2 linked regions of the Phenylobacterium zucineum HLK1 genome follow. The protein of the gene in region 1 interacts with the protein of each later gene in a pairwise test. Links are inferred from orthologs where the notes say so. Each region holds a gene or a part of one and is shown on either strand. Other genes may lie near its edges.

Evidence for each region.
Region 2: the proteins of ccmC (region 1) and ccmE interact in binary tests that used the Escherichia coli proteins (3 or more experiments, as listed by UniProt). The link is inferred for Phenylobacterium zucineum HLK1 from one-to-one orthologs.

What each region holds. Positions count from the first base shown.
Region 1 is NC_011144.1:124,257-131,550, reverse strand. What follows is about bases 2,298-5,269. They hold ccmC (heme ABC transporter permease CcmC), read left to right. Parts: upstream 2,298-3,405; coding sequence 3,406-4,134; downstream 4,135-5,269. Other genes in these bases: PHZ_RS00720 (hypothetical protein), read left to right, coding at 5,266-5,269; PHZ_RS22940 (hypothetical protein), read left to right, coding at 4,894-5,160; PHZ_RS00730 (DsbE family thiol:disulfide interchange protein), read left to right, coding at 4,291-4,806; ccmD (heme exporter protein CcmD), read left to right, coding at 4,139-4,294; PHZ_RS21375 (Spy/CpxP family protein refolding chaperone), read left to right, coding at 2,750-3,334. Also shown: aconitate hydratase AcnA, read right to left, coding at 1-653; heme ABC exporter ATP-binding protein CcmA, read left to right, coding at 877-1,479; heme exporter protein CcmB, read left to right, coding at 1,476-2,141; more of PHZ_RS00745, read right to left, coding at 2,152-2,297; more of PHZ_RS00720, read left to right, coding at 5,270-5,463; PHZ_RS00715 (MarR family winged helix-turn-helix transcriptional regulator), read right to left, coding at 5,489-6,052; PHZ_RS00710 (inner membrane-spanning protein YciB), read right to left, coding at 6,145-6,726; signal recognition particle-docking protein FtsY, read right to left, coding at 6,723-7,294. UniProt on the Escherichia coli protein: Required for the export of heme to the periplasm for the biogenesis of c-type cytochromes.
Region 2 is NC_011144.1:3,083,711-3,091,016, reverse strand. Bases 2,324-5,307 are described here. They hold ccmE (cytochrome c maturation protein CcmE), read left to right. Parts: upstream 2,324-3,564; coding sequence 3,565-4,050; downstream 4,051-5,307. Other genes in these bases: PHZ_RS14920 (heme lyase CcmF/NrfE family subunit), read left to right, coding at 4,050-5,307; ccmI (c-type cytochrome biogenesis protein CcmI), read left to right, coding at 2,489-3,568; PHZ_RS14935 (hypothetical protein), read left to right, coding at 2,324-2,428. Outside these bases: PHZ_RS14940 (ATP-binding protein), read left to right, coding at 1-941; more of PHZ_RS14935, read left to right, coding at 1,055-2,323; more of PHZ_RS14920, read left to right, coding at 5,308-6,023; PHZ_RS14915 (cytochrome c-type biogenesis protein), read left to right, coding at 6,020-6,472; PHZ_RS14910 (Do family serine endopeptidase), read left to right, coding at 6,616-7,306. UniProt on the Escherichia coli protein: Heme chaperone required for the biogenesis of c-type cytochromes. Transiently binds heme delivered by CcmC and transfers the heme to apo-cytochromes in a process facilitated by CcmF and CcmH.

The sequences.
Region 1 (7,294 bases):
GTGGTGTGGGAGTCGGTGCCGACCACGGTGTCGGGATAGGCGACTTCCTGGCCCTCGTCCGTGTTGGTCCAGACGGTCTGGGCCAGGTACTCCAGGTTCACCTGGTGGCAGATGCCGGTGCCGGGCGGCACCACGCGGAAGTTGTTGAAGGCCGACGAGCCCCAGCGCAGGAAGCGGTAGCGCTCCATGTTGCGCTCATACTCGCGCTCGACGTTGTTCTGGAACGCCTTGGCGGTGCCGAAGTAGTCCACCATTACCGAGTGGTCGATGACGAGGTCGACCGGGTTCAGCGGGTTGATCTTCTCGGGGTCGCCGCCGAGCGCCGTCATGGCGTCGCGCATGGCGGCCAGGTCCACCACCGCCGGCACGCCGGTGAAGTCCTGCATCAGCACCCGCGCGGGGCGGAAGCTGATCTCGTGCTCGACCGAGCCCTTGTTCTCGAGCCAGGCGGCGAGGGCCTTCAGGTCGTCGGCGGTGACCGACTGGCCGTCCTCGTTGCGCAGCAGGTTCTCGAGCAGCACCTTCATCGAGATGGGCAGGCGCGAAACGCCCGAAAGTCCCGCTTCCTCGGCGGCGCGAAGGCTGTAGTAAGCGTAGGTCTTGTCGCCCACCACGAGCTCGCGGCGGGTTTTCAGGCTGTCGACTGACGCCATGAGGGGAGATCCTTTCTCTGTTCCCGGCCTCCCACACGTTCCAGGGATCGCGCGCTCTGAAGGGGCGGACACACAGCGTTCGTCCCCGCGCGGCGTTGGCCCCCTGGGGCGGTGGCGGCCGGCCGCTTCATAGCCCCGGCCATCGCGCCCGTCCATGCGCGGCGCACCTTGCGAATCGTTCGCAAAATCTGAGGGGTAGCGCCGCGGCGGGGCAGGCCGGCCGATGATATCGGAGCTGGTCATTTCCGACGCGTCCGTCCGGCGTGGCGGGCGGGTGCTGTTCGAGGGGCTGGGGCTGACGCTCGCGGCCGGCCAGGCCTGCGCGCTGACCGGGCCGAACGGCTCGGGCAAGACCAGCCTGTTGCGGGCGATCGCCGGACTCGTGCGCCTGGAAGCGGGGGAGATCGGCTTCGGCGGGGCCGAACCGGCCGAGGCGCGGGCCGCGGCCGTGCACTTCGTCGGCCACCAGGACGGGCTGAAGCCCGGGCGCACGGTGCGCGAGGAGCTGGTGTTCTGGAGCGTCTGGTCCGGGGGGACCGAGGCCTCGGCGGCGGCCGCGGCCGAGACCTTCGACCTCGTCCGGCTGCTTGACCTCGAGGTCCGACGCCTGTCGGCGGGCCAGCGGCGGCGCCTGGCCCTGTCGCGCACGGCCGCCGCGCCCCGGCCGCTCTGGCTGCTGGACGAGCCGCTCAGCCCGCTGGACGCCGGCTGGCGCGCGCGCGCGGGCGAGCTGATGGCCGGACACCTGGCCGACGGCGGGATGATCGTGGCCGCGGTGCACGACCCGCTGCCCATCCCCGCGGTCGCGCTGGATCTCGGCGCATGAGCCGCTTCTCCGCCCTGCTCGCCCGCGAGACGGCCCTGGCCTGGGGCCGCGGCGGCGGCCCGCTGGTGGCAGTGGGCTTCTACGCCGGCGTCGCCACCCTGATCCCGCTGGCGATCGGGCCCGAGCCCGACCGGCTGGCGGCCATCGCGCCCGGGGCGGCCTGGGTGGCCCTGGCGCTCGCCTCGCTGCTGTCCCTCGATCGGCTTTTCGAGCGCGACTTCGAGGACGGGGCCCTGGACCTGCTGGCGCTCTCGCCGCTGCCGCTGGAGCTCACCTGCGCCGTGAAGTGCCTCGGCCAGTGGCTGGCCACCGGCGCGCCCCTGGCGGCGGCCGCGCCTGTCGCCGCGATCGCGCTCGGCGCCTCGCCGGCGCTCGCCCCCATGATCTTCGCCTGCGCGCTGCTGGGCGGCGTCGCCTTCGCCTTCATGGGCGGCATCGGCGCGGCGCTCAGCCTCGGCGCCCGCCGCGGGGGCCTGCTGACGGCGGTGATCGTCCTGCCGCTGTTCGTCCCGCCGGTGATCTTCGGCGGCGGCGCCCTGGACGCCTTCGCCTCGGGCCTGCCGTGGAAGGCCGGGTTCGCCCTGCTGGGCGCCTACGCCGCCGCCGCCCTGGCGCTGGGGCCGCTGGCCATGGCCGCCGCCTGCCGCAACGCGCTGTCCTAGGCCTTCTCGCCTAGTCCCTGGCGGCCGGCCGCGGCTTGGGATGCCACATGGCGTTGACGATCACCCACCGCTCGCCGAACCGGCCGAGGTGGAAGTAGTCGATGAACCAGGGCGTCTCGACCCGGGCCACCGCCACCTCGCCCGCCACGTCCAGCACCTTCACCGAACGGCTCCACTGGTCCTTCGGGGTCTTCAGAACGCCCTGGCGGGTGAGCTCGACCAGCTCCTCCTTCGACATCCGGCGCAGGGCGTAGACCTCGTCGGGGTTGGTCTCGACCGCCCGTTTGGCGAGGTCGGGATGCAGGGCGCGGGCGACGCGCGCCGGATCGCCCTCCAGCTGGCCGTCCACATAGTCGTAGGCCACCGCCTCGATCGCCCGCACGGCGGCCGGGTCGGGCGCCGCATCTGGGGCAGGGGCAGGGGCGGCCACGGCGGCCGCGAGCAGCAGGGCTGCGAGCATCGGGATCTCCACATCAAAGCTCGACCGTATGCCGCTTCGCGGGGCCGCTGGCACATGAACAAAGCTTCATGCCGAACGCCGCTTTTTCGCCCCATCCTGACGGCTGAGCTTGGCCCCTCAGACGCCTGCCACGGGAGACGAAAAGGCGATGCCGAAGACCCCTCACTGGTTCCTTGCGGGAGCCGCGCTGGCCGCCCTGGCGGCGGCCGGGCCGGCCTCCGCCCATCCGCACGAGGCGCATGGCAAGAACGACGCTCGCGCCGAGCGCCATGTCCACATCACGCGCGTCGGCGACGGCGACGTGGTGATCCGCCGCGGCGACCGGACCGAGCACCTGAAGGACGTCCTGCAGCTGCGTCCCGACCAGGAGCCGGCGCTGAAGGCCTTCCTCGAGGCCACCCGGCGCGAGCACGCCCGCCACGAGATGGTGCGGTTCGAGCACGACAGCGGCAAGACGACGCTGGAGCGCCTCTCCGAGATGGAGGCCAGGATGGCCGAGCAGCAGAAGGCGATGAAGGCGCGGATCGACGCCACCCGCGCGTTCTACGCCCAGCTCGACGCAAAGCAGAGGAAGGCCTTCGACGCCATGCCCATGCTGATGATGGTGGGCCCGGGCCTGGGCCCGATGATGATCCCGCACATGGCGCACCTCGACGCCCCACCGAAGCCGCCCAGGCCCCCGATGCCGCCCAAGCCGCCGGGCCCGCCGGGACCCCCGCCGCCGCCGATGTAGGGAGAGGCGCGTAGGGGCCTGCGCCCGGGACCGCTTGCGGGTCGGGCCGCCGGGCCTTAAGCGGATCGGCCATGATCCCGGCCCCCGCCTTCCTGGCCAATCCCGAGCGCTTCATGGCGTTCTCGCGCTGGGCCGCGCCGCTGTTCGGCTTGCTCGCCGCCGCGCTGGCGGCCGCCGGCCTGTGGCTGGGCTTCGCCGCCCCGCCCGACTACCAGCAGGGCCTGACCGTCCGGATCATGTTCATCCACGTGCCGGCGGCGCAGATCTCGATGTTCGCCTACGTCTGCCTGGCGGTGGCGAGCTTCCTGTCGCTGGTGTTCCGGCACGTCCTGGCCGACGCGGCCGCCCAGGCCGCGGCGCCGCTCGGCGCGGGCTTCACCTTCCTGGCCCTGGTCACCGGCGCGCTCTGGGGCCGGCCGATGTGGGGCGCCTGGTGGGTCTGGGACGCCCGGCTGACCTCGGTGCTGGTGCTGTTCCTGCTGTACCTCGCCTACATGGCCCTGCGCGCGGCGATCGACGACGAGGCCAAGGCCGGGCGCGCAGCCGCCATCCTGGCGCTGGTGGGCGCGGTGAACCTGCCGGTCATCAAGTACAGCGTGGAGTGGTGGAACACCCTGCACCAGGGCTCGACCCTCTTCGCCGAGGGCGGTCCCGCCCTGCCCGCCGTCTACCTGACGCCGCTGCTGCTGATGAGCCTTTCCTATCTGTCGGCCTTCGGCTCGCTGTGGCTGGTGCGGATCCGCGGCGAGGTGTGGCGCCGGCGGGCCGAGGCCGCGGCGCTGCGGCAGGCGCGGGGCTGAGCCGATGCCGCAGACGCTGCCTGAGACCCTGCCCGACTACGCCGCCTACATCTGGCCCGCCTTCGTCGTGACTGGCCTGGCCTTCGCCGGCATGGTGTGGGAGGCGCTGGCCCACGCCCGCCGCTGGAAGCGCCGCTACGAGGAGCGCGCCCGCAAATGAGCCGCTGGCTGGCCTGGATCCCGCTCGCCGCCCTGGTCGCCCTGGGGCTGCTGTTCGGCCTCTACGCCCTCAACCGCAATCCGCAGATCCAGCCGCAGGCGCTGGTGGGCAAACCCGTACCGACGGTCAGCCTGCCGACGCTCGCCGAGGGCCAGCCGGTTTCCCTGCGCGAGATGGCGTCGGAAGGACCGATGATCGTCAACTTCTTCGCCTCCTGGTGCGCCCCCTGCGAGATCGAGCACCCGGTGCTGATGGGCCTGAAGGGCCAGCCGGTGCGGGTGGTCGGCATCGCCTACAAGGACGCGCCCCAGAACAGCCAGGCCTTCCTGGACCGCCTCGGCGATCCCTACGCGGAGGTGCTGGTGGACCGCGACGGGCGCGCGGGCGTCGAGTTCGGCGTCACCGGCGTGCCCGAGACCTATGTCGTGGGCCGCGACGGCATGATCCTGGCCAAGCACACCGGCCCCCTCACCGAGGCCGACGCCCGGAGGCTTGCGGCCCAGGCCCGCTGAGAAGGGCGCGCTGATGAGGTGCGCGGCCGGGCGCGTTAACCACTTCTTGAGGCGGACGCGGGCACCCAGGGAGCGTCCCTGTTAACCATGTCCGGCCTTCCGCCCGTGACCACGATCCGACCGAACCTGCCGCCACCCGCCGCGCCCCAGTCGCACGGCCTGGATCCCGCGCGCCAGGCCGCCCAGCGGGCGTTCTTCGCCGCCGCCCTGGGTCAGGCTCAGGCGCCCGCCGCCGCCGCCGCCCCGCGGCCGGCCGAACCCCCGCCGCAGGCCCCCTCCCGCACGCCCGATCCCGGCGCCGAGGCGCCGCAGCGGATCCTGCGCCCCGGCTCGCTGCTGGACATCCGCGTCTGAGCTTCAGCTCCACCTAAACTACGCAAAATTAACCATATTCCGCGCGGAACGCGGGTCGGCTCCGCGTGTTTCGTCATTTGTTGAATGCGTTTCGTAAGACGAGCGATGGGACGGGAAGACCGGATCTACGAGGAGGCCGCGGCCTTGTGGCGCGCGCTCTACGGCGAACCGCCGCCCATCACGGCGGACGGCGGGACGATGCTCGACATCATCATGCGGACCCTGCCCGAGGCCGGCTATGAACGCCTGCGCACGCCGCACCTGCGGCCCACGGACGTGGTGATGCCCCGCCCGTCGGCGTAGGCGGCCGCCGGACGGATCGGCCGTTTCAGGCCGCCTTCTTCAGCTTCTTCTTCTTTTTCGACTCGGGCTTCGCGGCCTTGTCCGCCCTGGGCTTCTTGGCCGGCTTGGCCTCGGCCTCGGTCTTGCCCTGGGGCTCGCCAACGCCCGCCAGGTCCTTCAGCAGCCGGACGAAGGCCTCGCGGCGCGTGCGGCCGGGGATCAGCTTCAGCAGCCGGCCGTCCACCGCGGCCATCTTCGGCTGGGCCTCGGCCAGGGCGGCCTGGCCCTCGGGCGTCAGGCGCACGGCGTTGGCGCGGGCGTCGGCGGTCGAGCGCTCCCGGGCCAGCAGGCCCTTCGCGATCATCCGGGCGGCCATGTCGGCGAGGGTCGAGCGGTCGATGCCGGTGGCGCGGACGAGGTCGGTTTGGGTCGCCCCCTCCTGGGCGGCGACCGCCGCCAGGACCGCGTACTGGCGCTGGGTGATCGCGCCGGCGCCGAACTCGGCGGCGTATTCGTCGAGCGCCCGCTGCAGCGCCCGATGCAGCAGATGACTGGGCGAGCCGTCGAGGGCGGCCACGCCGGCCTTCGCACGCGCCTTGCCTTTGGCCATGGTCGTCACCGTCCCCCAACTGGCTTGGACGGCGGCAAGACTTAGCCGCTCTCTGCGACGGTTTGACGACGGACGATCCCGTCCCCCGAACCTTACTCCGTCGGCGGCGGCGGCAGCTCGTCGGCGCGCACGTACTTCATCAGCAGCGGGGCGTGGGCGATCGAAAAGACCAGCGTGAGGATCATCAAGCCGGGGAAGCGGAACACCACCCAGACCTCCTCGGCCTGGGTCCGCCAGACGAATTCGTTCAGCCCCGCCAGGGCGAAGAAGAACAGCGCATAGTTGATGGTCAGCCGCCGCCAGGCGGGCTCGGGCATCTGGAACGCCTCGCCCAGCAGCAGCTTGAGCGGGTGCTTGCCCATGAAGAGGCCGACCGTCAGCACCAGGCCGAAGATCCCGTTCATGATGGTCGGCTTGATCTTCAGGAGCCGCGGGTCGTGGAAGAACAGCGCCAGCCCGCCGAACACCAGGCCAGCGGCGCAGGCGATAAGGGGGAAGGGCGCGATCCGCCGCTCCACCGCCAGGCCGACGACCAGCGCGATCCCCGAACCCACCACCAGGGCCCAGGTGGCGACCGTGATGTCCTTGCCGGTCATGAAGTAGGCGACGAGGAACACGACGAGCGCCGAGTAGTCGACGAAATAGCGGATCCAGTCCCGCGTGCGCTGGTTCATCGGACGGGCTCCGCGAGGCCTACGAGGGAGCGGGCGAAGGCGCGGGCGTCGAAGGGCTGCAGGTCGTCGATCCCCTCGCCCACGCCGATCAGCTTGATGGGGCTGTCCGAGGCCTGGGCGACCGGCACCAGCACGCCGCCGCGGGCGGTGCCGTCCAGCTTGGTCATGACGATGCCCGAGACGCCGATCTGGTTGCCGAAGATGTTCTCCTGGTTCAGCGCGTTGCGCCCCACCGTGGCGTCGAGGACCAGCAGGGTCTCGTGCGGCGCCTCGGGGTCCAGCTTCTTGACCACCCGGATGATCTTCAGGAGCTCGTCCATCAGCCCCTGCTTGTTCTGCAGCCGCCCGGCGGTGTCGATCAGCACGACGTCGTAGCCCTCGGCCTTCGCCCGCTGCACGGCGTCGAAGGCCAGGCCCGCGGCGTCGGACCCGGTCGGGCGGCCCATGAAGTCGGCGCCCGCCCGCTCGGCCCAGACCTTGAGCTGTTCGACGGCGGCGGCGCGGAAGGTGTCACCGGCGACGATGAGGACCTTGGCGCCCCGGCTGCGCAGGTCGGCCGCGATCTTGC
Region 2 (7,306 bases), 3.0 Mb from region 1 along the record:
CGCTGCTGTACGGGCGCGAGGCGCCGGTGATCTTCGTGGCCGCCGAGGACCGCGAGCCGATCGACCGCGACGTGCGCAACTTCATCGCCGCCACGGCCCTGGCCTTCGGCCTGCTGAGCGCCGGGCTGGTGGGGGCGGTGGTCATCCAGGTGCAGGTGGGCCTGCGCCCCGTTTTCCGCCTGCAGCGCGAGGTGGGCGACGTGCGCCGCGGCAAGGCCGAGCGGGTGCAGGGCGGCTATCCCACCGAGCTCGCGCCCCTGGCCGAGGAGCTGAACGCGCTCCTGAAGCACAACCAGGAGACCGTGGAGCGCCAGCGCACCCACGTCGGCAACCTGGCGCACGCCCTGAAGACCCCGATCAGCGTCATGATGACCGAGGCCGGCCAGCAGCCGGGGCAACTCGCCGAGGTCGTCGCCCGCCAGGCCGAGGTGATGCGCCAGCAGGTCGACCACCACCTGCGCCGGGCCCGCGCCGCGGCCCGCACCCAGGGCCAGGGCGAGCGCACCAGCGTCGCCGAGGTGCTGGACGAGCTCGCCCGCACGCTGGAACGGATCTTCCGCGACAAGGGCGTGACCATCGACTGGGACGCGCCCGAGGACCTGTTCTTCCTTGGCGAGCGGCAGGACCTGCTGGAGATCGCCGGCAACGGCATGGAGAACGCCGGCAAGTGGTGCCGCGGCAAGGTCCGCGTCCGCGCCGCCGCCGAGGACGAGATGCGCCTGATGCTCACCATCGAGGACGACGGCCCCGGCCTGCCTCCCGACCGGCGCGAGGAGGTGATCCGTCGCGGCGCGCGCCTGGACGAGAACGCCCCCGGCTCGGGCCTCGGCCTGTCGATCGTCGACGAGCTGGCGCGGGCCTACGGCGGCTCGCTGGAGCTGGGCGACAGCGCGCTCGGCGGCCTTCTGCTCTCTGTCCGGCTGCCCCGCGCCGCGGCCTGACGCGCCCGCCCGCGGGAGGCGAAGCCCGTCAACCTTAAGTTTGGGAAAACCTTAACCCCCGGCGGCGACATTCCAGTCTGCGGGGCCGTGTCCCCGCCGGAGACCGGGGACCCATGGCCGCGCTGTCGGAGCGCAAGATCGAGATCGTCAGGACGCTGGTGGAAGCCGCGCCGGACAAGGTCGTGGGCAATCTCCAGATGGCGCTCGCCGAGACCAGCGAGGACTCCGCCCTGGGCAGCGTCCGGCGTCTCGTCGAGTCCGAGGTGGACGAGCGGCGCCTGCGCAACACCGTCCTGCAGCCGATCGCGCCCATGTGCGTGGGCGACGGCCGCGACGAACGCGCCCTGACCTTCCCCGCCCGCGTCCTCGCCCTGCTGTGGCGGGGCCTTCGCGCCACCGCGCCCGAGGAGGTGGAGGAGGCGCGCGAGACCTTCGAGACCTACGACCCCGAGGAGAGCTCGGAAGAGTCCTTCGACCAGCTCGTCCGGATCGCCGCCTACGCGGTCCGCTCGCGCGAGCACGCCGGCTTCCGCGAGGCCGCCGAACTGGCCGACGCGGCCCGGCCCAACGGCGCCGAGCTGCTGGCCTCCTGTCTGGATCTCGCGCCCGTGGTGCGCCGGGCCAGCCGCCGCATCCCTGAATGGCTGGCTTCGTTCAGCGAAGGCTCCGCGGCCGCCGCCAGGCTCGCCTACAAGGACGCCGTCGCCATCGCCGAGGACGCCGGGCCGCGGTTCTTCGAAATGCTGGCCGCCCAGATGGCTCATCCGTGGATGGTGCTGCGCATCATCTCGGAGGTGATGGACAAGCCCAACGAGCGCTATCTCGCCGATTCCGAGATGGCCGGCTTCGGCGAGCGGCTGCTGGAGGACATCGACAACGCCCTGAAGTCGATCGCCAAGTTCGACCTGGACGGCGGGCCCGAGGCGGCGCGCCGGGCCGGCAAGCTGGTCGAGGTGATCACCCTGCAGATCGCCGAGCTCGAGACCTACATCGACCTGTCGCGCGACCACGGCTGGGGGCACCGGATCTCCAAGCAGAAGGCCTCGCTGGCCAGCGTCGTGGAAGGACGCCTGCGCGACGCCGAGAAGCACGTGAAGCTGGCCCTGCCGACCGAGCCGGCCCGGCTGCGCCGCATCCGCCGGGCGATCCCGCGCCTGACCCTGCCGCCCGACCCGCGCACCACCGCCCGCGCCGTGGCGCTCCTGCACTTCACCCAGGAGATCCGCTCCAGCGCCAACTACGGCGGCTTCTCGGCCGCCCGCCTGAAGATGTTGGAGGCGGTCGGCGAGCATCTGGATTCCTATGTCGACGAGGCCGTCGACCTTCTGAAGACCGGCGACGCCGAGGACGAGCACGTCGCCGAGGCGTTCCTGGAGGTCGCCGCCGACCTTTCGCTGCTGGTGCGCGGCGAGAAGGCCGCCGACCTCGTCCGCCGCCGCACGGCCGCCGCGACCCACCCGGACCTGCCCTTCGCCGCCGACGGGTAGGACAGACGCGTAGAAGAGACGCACTCGCGCCCGCGCGGGGTTTCGGCTAAAGCCGCCGCCATGATCCTGTTCTGGGTGGTCGCGGGCGTGCTGACCGCGGCGGCCGCCGCCCTGATCCTGATGCGCGCCAGAGGCGCCGCGGCCGAGGACGCCGCGGGCGATCCCGCCGCCGTCCTCTACCGCCGGCAGCTCTCCGAGATCGACGAACTGGCCGACCGGGGCCTGATGGGCGAGGCCGAGCGCAAGAGCGCCCACGCCGAGGCCGCCCGTCGGCTGCTGGCCGCGGCCGATGCGCCGAAGGACGCCTGGGCCGGCGAGGGGCGCGGGCGCGGCGGCGTGCTGGCCGCGGTCGTGGCGGTCCCCGCCCTGACGCTCGGGCTCTATCTGGCGCTGGGGGCGCCGGGCTATCCCGACCGCCCCTACGCCCAGCGCCTGGCCGAGTGGAAGGCCGCCGACCTTTCGACCCTCGGCGCCGCCGAGATCGCCGCCGTGCTGCGCGACGTGATCAGGACCCGGCCGGCGGATCCCGAGGGCTACCGGTTCCTGGCGCTCGCCGAGGGTCAGTCGGGCAACGTCCCGGCCGCCGTGCGGGCGCTGCGCCGCGCCGTCGAGCTGGCCCCGGACCGCACCGACCTGCGGCGCAGCCTGGGCGAGGCCCTGGTCTACCAGGCCGGCGGCAAGGTGGAGGCCGACGCCCGGGCGGTGTTCGAGGACCTGCTGCGCCGCGAGCCGGGCGATCCGGCGGCGCGCTTCTACCTGGCCCAGGCCAAGGTGGAGGCGGGCCAGCGCGCCGAGGGCGCCGCCGAGCTGCGCGCCCTGCTGGCCGACGTGCCGGCCGATGAGCCGCGGAGGGAGATCGTCGAGGCCGCCATCGCCAAGGCCGAGGGCCGGGGCGCGGCCGCCGCGGCGGTGGGTCCGCAGGCCGAGGCGATCCGCGGCATGGTCGAGGGCCTAGCCGCGCGTCTGGAAGAAAACCCCGACGATCCCGAAGGCTGGGTGCGGCTGGTCCGCTCGTATTCGGTGCTGGGCGAGGACGCGCGGCGCGACGCCGCTCTGGCGACGGCGCGAGCCCGCTACGCCGACCGTCCGCAGGTGCTGCAACAACTGGAGGAGGCCGCGCGCGCGGCGCCGATGGAATGAGCTGGTTGCCCAAGTCCCCCAAGGCCCGCCGGCGGCTGATGCTGGTCGCGGCCATCGCCCCCGTGCTGGCCGTGGCCGCGGGCCTGACCCTGTGGGGCCTCTCGGACTCGATCTCGTTCTTCTACACCCCGTCCCAGGCCGAGGCGGCCAGGCCCGCGCCGGGCCGCTCGATCCAGCTGGGAGGCCTCGTCGCCGCCGGCTCGGTGGTGAAGCATCCCGACGGGCGGGTGGAGTTCACGGTGGCCGACCAGGACGCCGAGGACCGCGTGCTCTTCCAGGGCGACCTGCCCGACCTGTTCCGAGAGGGCCAGGGGGTGGTGGCCATCGGCGCCTTCCGCGAGGACGGCGTCTTCGAGGCCAAGCGCGTGCTCGCCAAGCACGATGAGCGCTACATGCCGCGCGAGGTGTCCAAGGCCCTGAAGGAACAGGGCGAGTGGTACGGCGACGGCCAGCGGCCGGAACACCAGGGCGACGCCCTATGATGATCGCCGAGGCCGGCGCCTTCGCCCTGATGCTGGCGCTGGCGCTGTCGATCGCCCAGACGGGGCTCTCGATCGCCGCGCGCCTGCGCCGCTCGACGGTGCTCGCGGGCGCGGGCGAGGGGGCGGCGCTGGGCGCGTTCCTCGGCGTGGCGGTCGCCTTCGCCGCCCTGGTGACGGCCTTCGTCACCTCGGACTTCTCGGTCGCCAACGTGGCGGCCAATTCGCACTCGCAGAAGCCGCTGCTCTACCGGATCGCCGGCGCCTGGGGCAGCCACGAGGGCTCGATGCTGCTGTGGTGCCTGGCGCTGACCGGCTTCGGCGCCGCCGCCGCGGGCCTCGGACGCAGCCTGCCGCGCGGCCTGCGGTCGGTGACGGTGGCGACCCAGGGGATGCTGGGCGTCGTCTTCCTGGCCTACACGGTCTTCGCCTCGAACCCGCTGATGCGGCTGGCCGAGCCGCCCGTCGAAGGCCGCTCGCTCAACCCGCTGCTGCAGGACCCGGCGCTCGCCCTGCACCCGCCGTTCCTCTACGCGGGCTACGTCGGCATGTCGGTGGTCTTCTCGTTCGCCGTGGCCGCCCTGGTGGAGGGCCGCGTCGACGCCGCCTGGGCGCGGTGGGTCCGGCCGTGGACCCTCGCCGCGTGGAGCTTCCTGACCCTCGGCATCATGCTGGGCTCGTTCTGGGCCTATTACGAGCTGGGCTGGGGCGGCTGGTGGTTCTGGGACCCGGTGGAGAACGCCAGCTTCATGCCGTGGCTGGTCGCCGCGGCCCTGCTGCACTCGGCGGTGGTGACCGAAAAGCGCGGCGCCCTGCCGGGCTGGACCGTGTTCCTGGCCCTGGCCGCCTTCACCTTCTCGATGCTGGGAGCGTTCCTGGTGCGCTCGGGCGTGCTGACCTCGGTGCACGCCTTCGCCGTGGACCCGACCCGCGGCGTGCTGCTGCTCATGATCCTGGGCGTCACCGCGGGGGCGGGCTTCGCCCTTTTCGCCTGGCGCGCCCCCAGCCTGCCCCAGGGCGGGGTGTTCGCGCCGGTGAGCCGCGAGAGCGCGCTGGTGCTCAACAACATCCTGCTGACGGCGGCGACCGCCACCGTGCTGCTGGGGACCCTGTTCCCGCTGATCCGCGAGGCCGCGACCGGCGATGCGATCTCAGTGGGGCCGCCCTACTTCAACCTGACCTTCACGCCGCTGATGGCCGCGCTGCTGATCCTGCTGCCGGCCGGTCCGCTGCTGGCCTGGAAACGCGGCGACGCGCGCGGGGTGATGCAGCGGCTGTGGCTCGCCGCCCTTATCGCGCTCGGCGCCGGGCTCCTGACCATCGCCCTCGTCAGTCCGCGCAAGGCGCTGGGCGCGGCGGGCGTGGCGCTGGGGGCCTGGCTGATCGCCGGCGCCCTGGCCGAGATCCTGGAGCGGGTGCGGGCCTTCCGCGCGCCGGCGTCCGAGAGCTGGCGCCGGCTCTGGGGCCTGCCGCGCGGCGCCTGGGGCATGACCCTGGCGCACCTGGGCCTGGGCGTCTTCGTCCTGGGCGCGGTGTTCGAGACCACGTGGAAGGTGGAGGCCGCCGAGACCCTGCCGATCGGCGGGGCGCTGGACGCCGGCGCCTACCATGTGACCCTGGACGCCATCGAGGCGGTCGAAGGTCCCAACTACGAGGCCGAGCGCGGCGCGGTCACCGTGACCCGCGACGGCGAGGTGATCTGCCGGGCCGCGCCCGAGCGGCGGCTCTACACCGCCGGCGGGCAGACGACCTCGGAAGTCGGCCTCTGCTACCGCGGCATGAGCCACGTCTACGTGGTGCTGGGCGAGCGGCGCGACGGCGGCCCCGAGCCGGTGTGGCTGGTGCGCGCCTACTGGAATCCCTGGGCGAGCCTGATCTTCATCGGGCCCGCGATCATGGCCCTGGGCGGGTTCGTGTCGCTCTCCGACCGCCGCCTGCGCCTGGGCGTCGGCGGCCGGCGGGAGGCGCGCGCATGAGGCTGAAGCTGATCCTCGCCGCCCTGGCGGGCGTGCTCTCGATCGCGGCGGCGTCCGACCCGGCCGAGCGGCTGGCCGACCCGGCGCAGGAGGCGCAGGCGCGCGAGATCTTCAAGGATGTCCGCTGCCTCGTCTGCCAGAACGAGTCGATCGACGATTCCGAGGCCGAGCTCGCCAAGGACCTTCGCCGCATCGTGCGCGAGCAGGTCAGCGCCGGGCGCAGCGAGGACGAGATCAAGCGCTTCCTGACCGACCGCTACGGCGAGTTCGTGCTGCTGACGCCGTCGTTCAACGCCTGGAACCTGGCCCTCTGGATCGGCCCCTTCCTCGTGCTCGCGGCGGGCGTGGCGCTCCTCATGCGCAGGCTGGGCGCGAAAAGTCCCGAGCCGGACCTGTCAAAAGAAGAAGCCGATCGACTGAAGCGTCTTTCGGACCCGGAACAGACCTGACACGTTTGCGCCCAAGATCGGACGCGAAGCTGCGCGCAGGCTATCCGAAACGTAACTTGAGGAGCGTTGCACTTCCGTGCATCGGACCTAGGTTGTTCGGGCGCGCCGCGGACGTGCGGGGCGCACAGGGAAACTGAAGGCTTATGACCTCGAAGAAGACGGGTTACCTCCTGGGCGCCGTGGCCGGCGCCGGCGTGATGGCCGCCGCGGTGGCGGGCGCGGGCATGCGGATGCCGGAGGCGCGGGCCGACCAGCCGCAGGCCGGGCTCATCAAGGCGTCGACCACGCCGATCTTCGCGCCGCCGCCCGGCGCGCCCATGTCGTTCGCCGACATCTTCGATCGCGTCTCGCCGGCGGTGGTCTCGATCAACGTGACCAGCCGGGTCAATCCGAGCGACCTGCGGCAGATCCCGGGCTTCCCGTTCAACCTGATCCCGCGCCAGCCCGACGGGGGCGAGGACGAGGAGGGCGGCCAAACCGAGCGCGGCCAGCCGCGCCTGCCGACCCAGCAGTCGGCGGGCTCGGGCTTCTTCATCTCGGCCGACGGCTACATCGTCACCAACAACCACGTGGTCGAGAACGCCGAGAAGATCACCGTCGTCCTGAAGGACGAGACCGAGCTCGAGGCCACCGTCGTCGGCCGCGACGAGGCGACCGACATCGCGGTCATCAAGGTGAAGAACGGCAAGGGCCCGTTCCCGTTCGTGAACTTCGAGAACTCGGCGCGCCCGCGGGTGGGCGACTGGGTGATCACCGTCGGCAACCCGTTCGGCCTGGGCGGCACCGCCACGGCCGGGATCATCTCGGCCTACGGGCGCGACATCGGCGAGACCT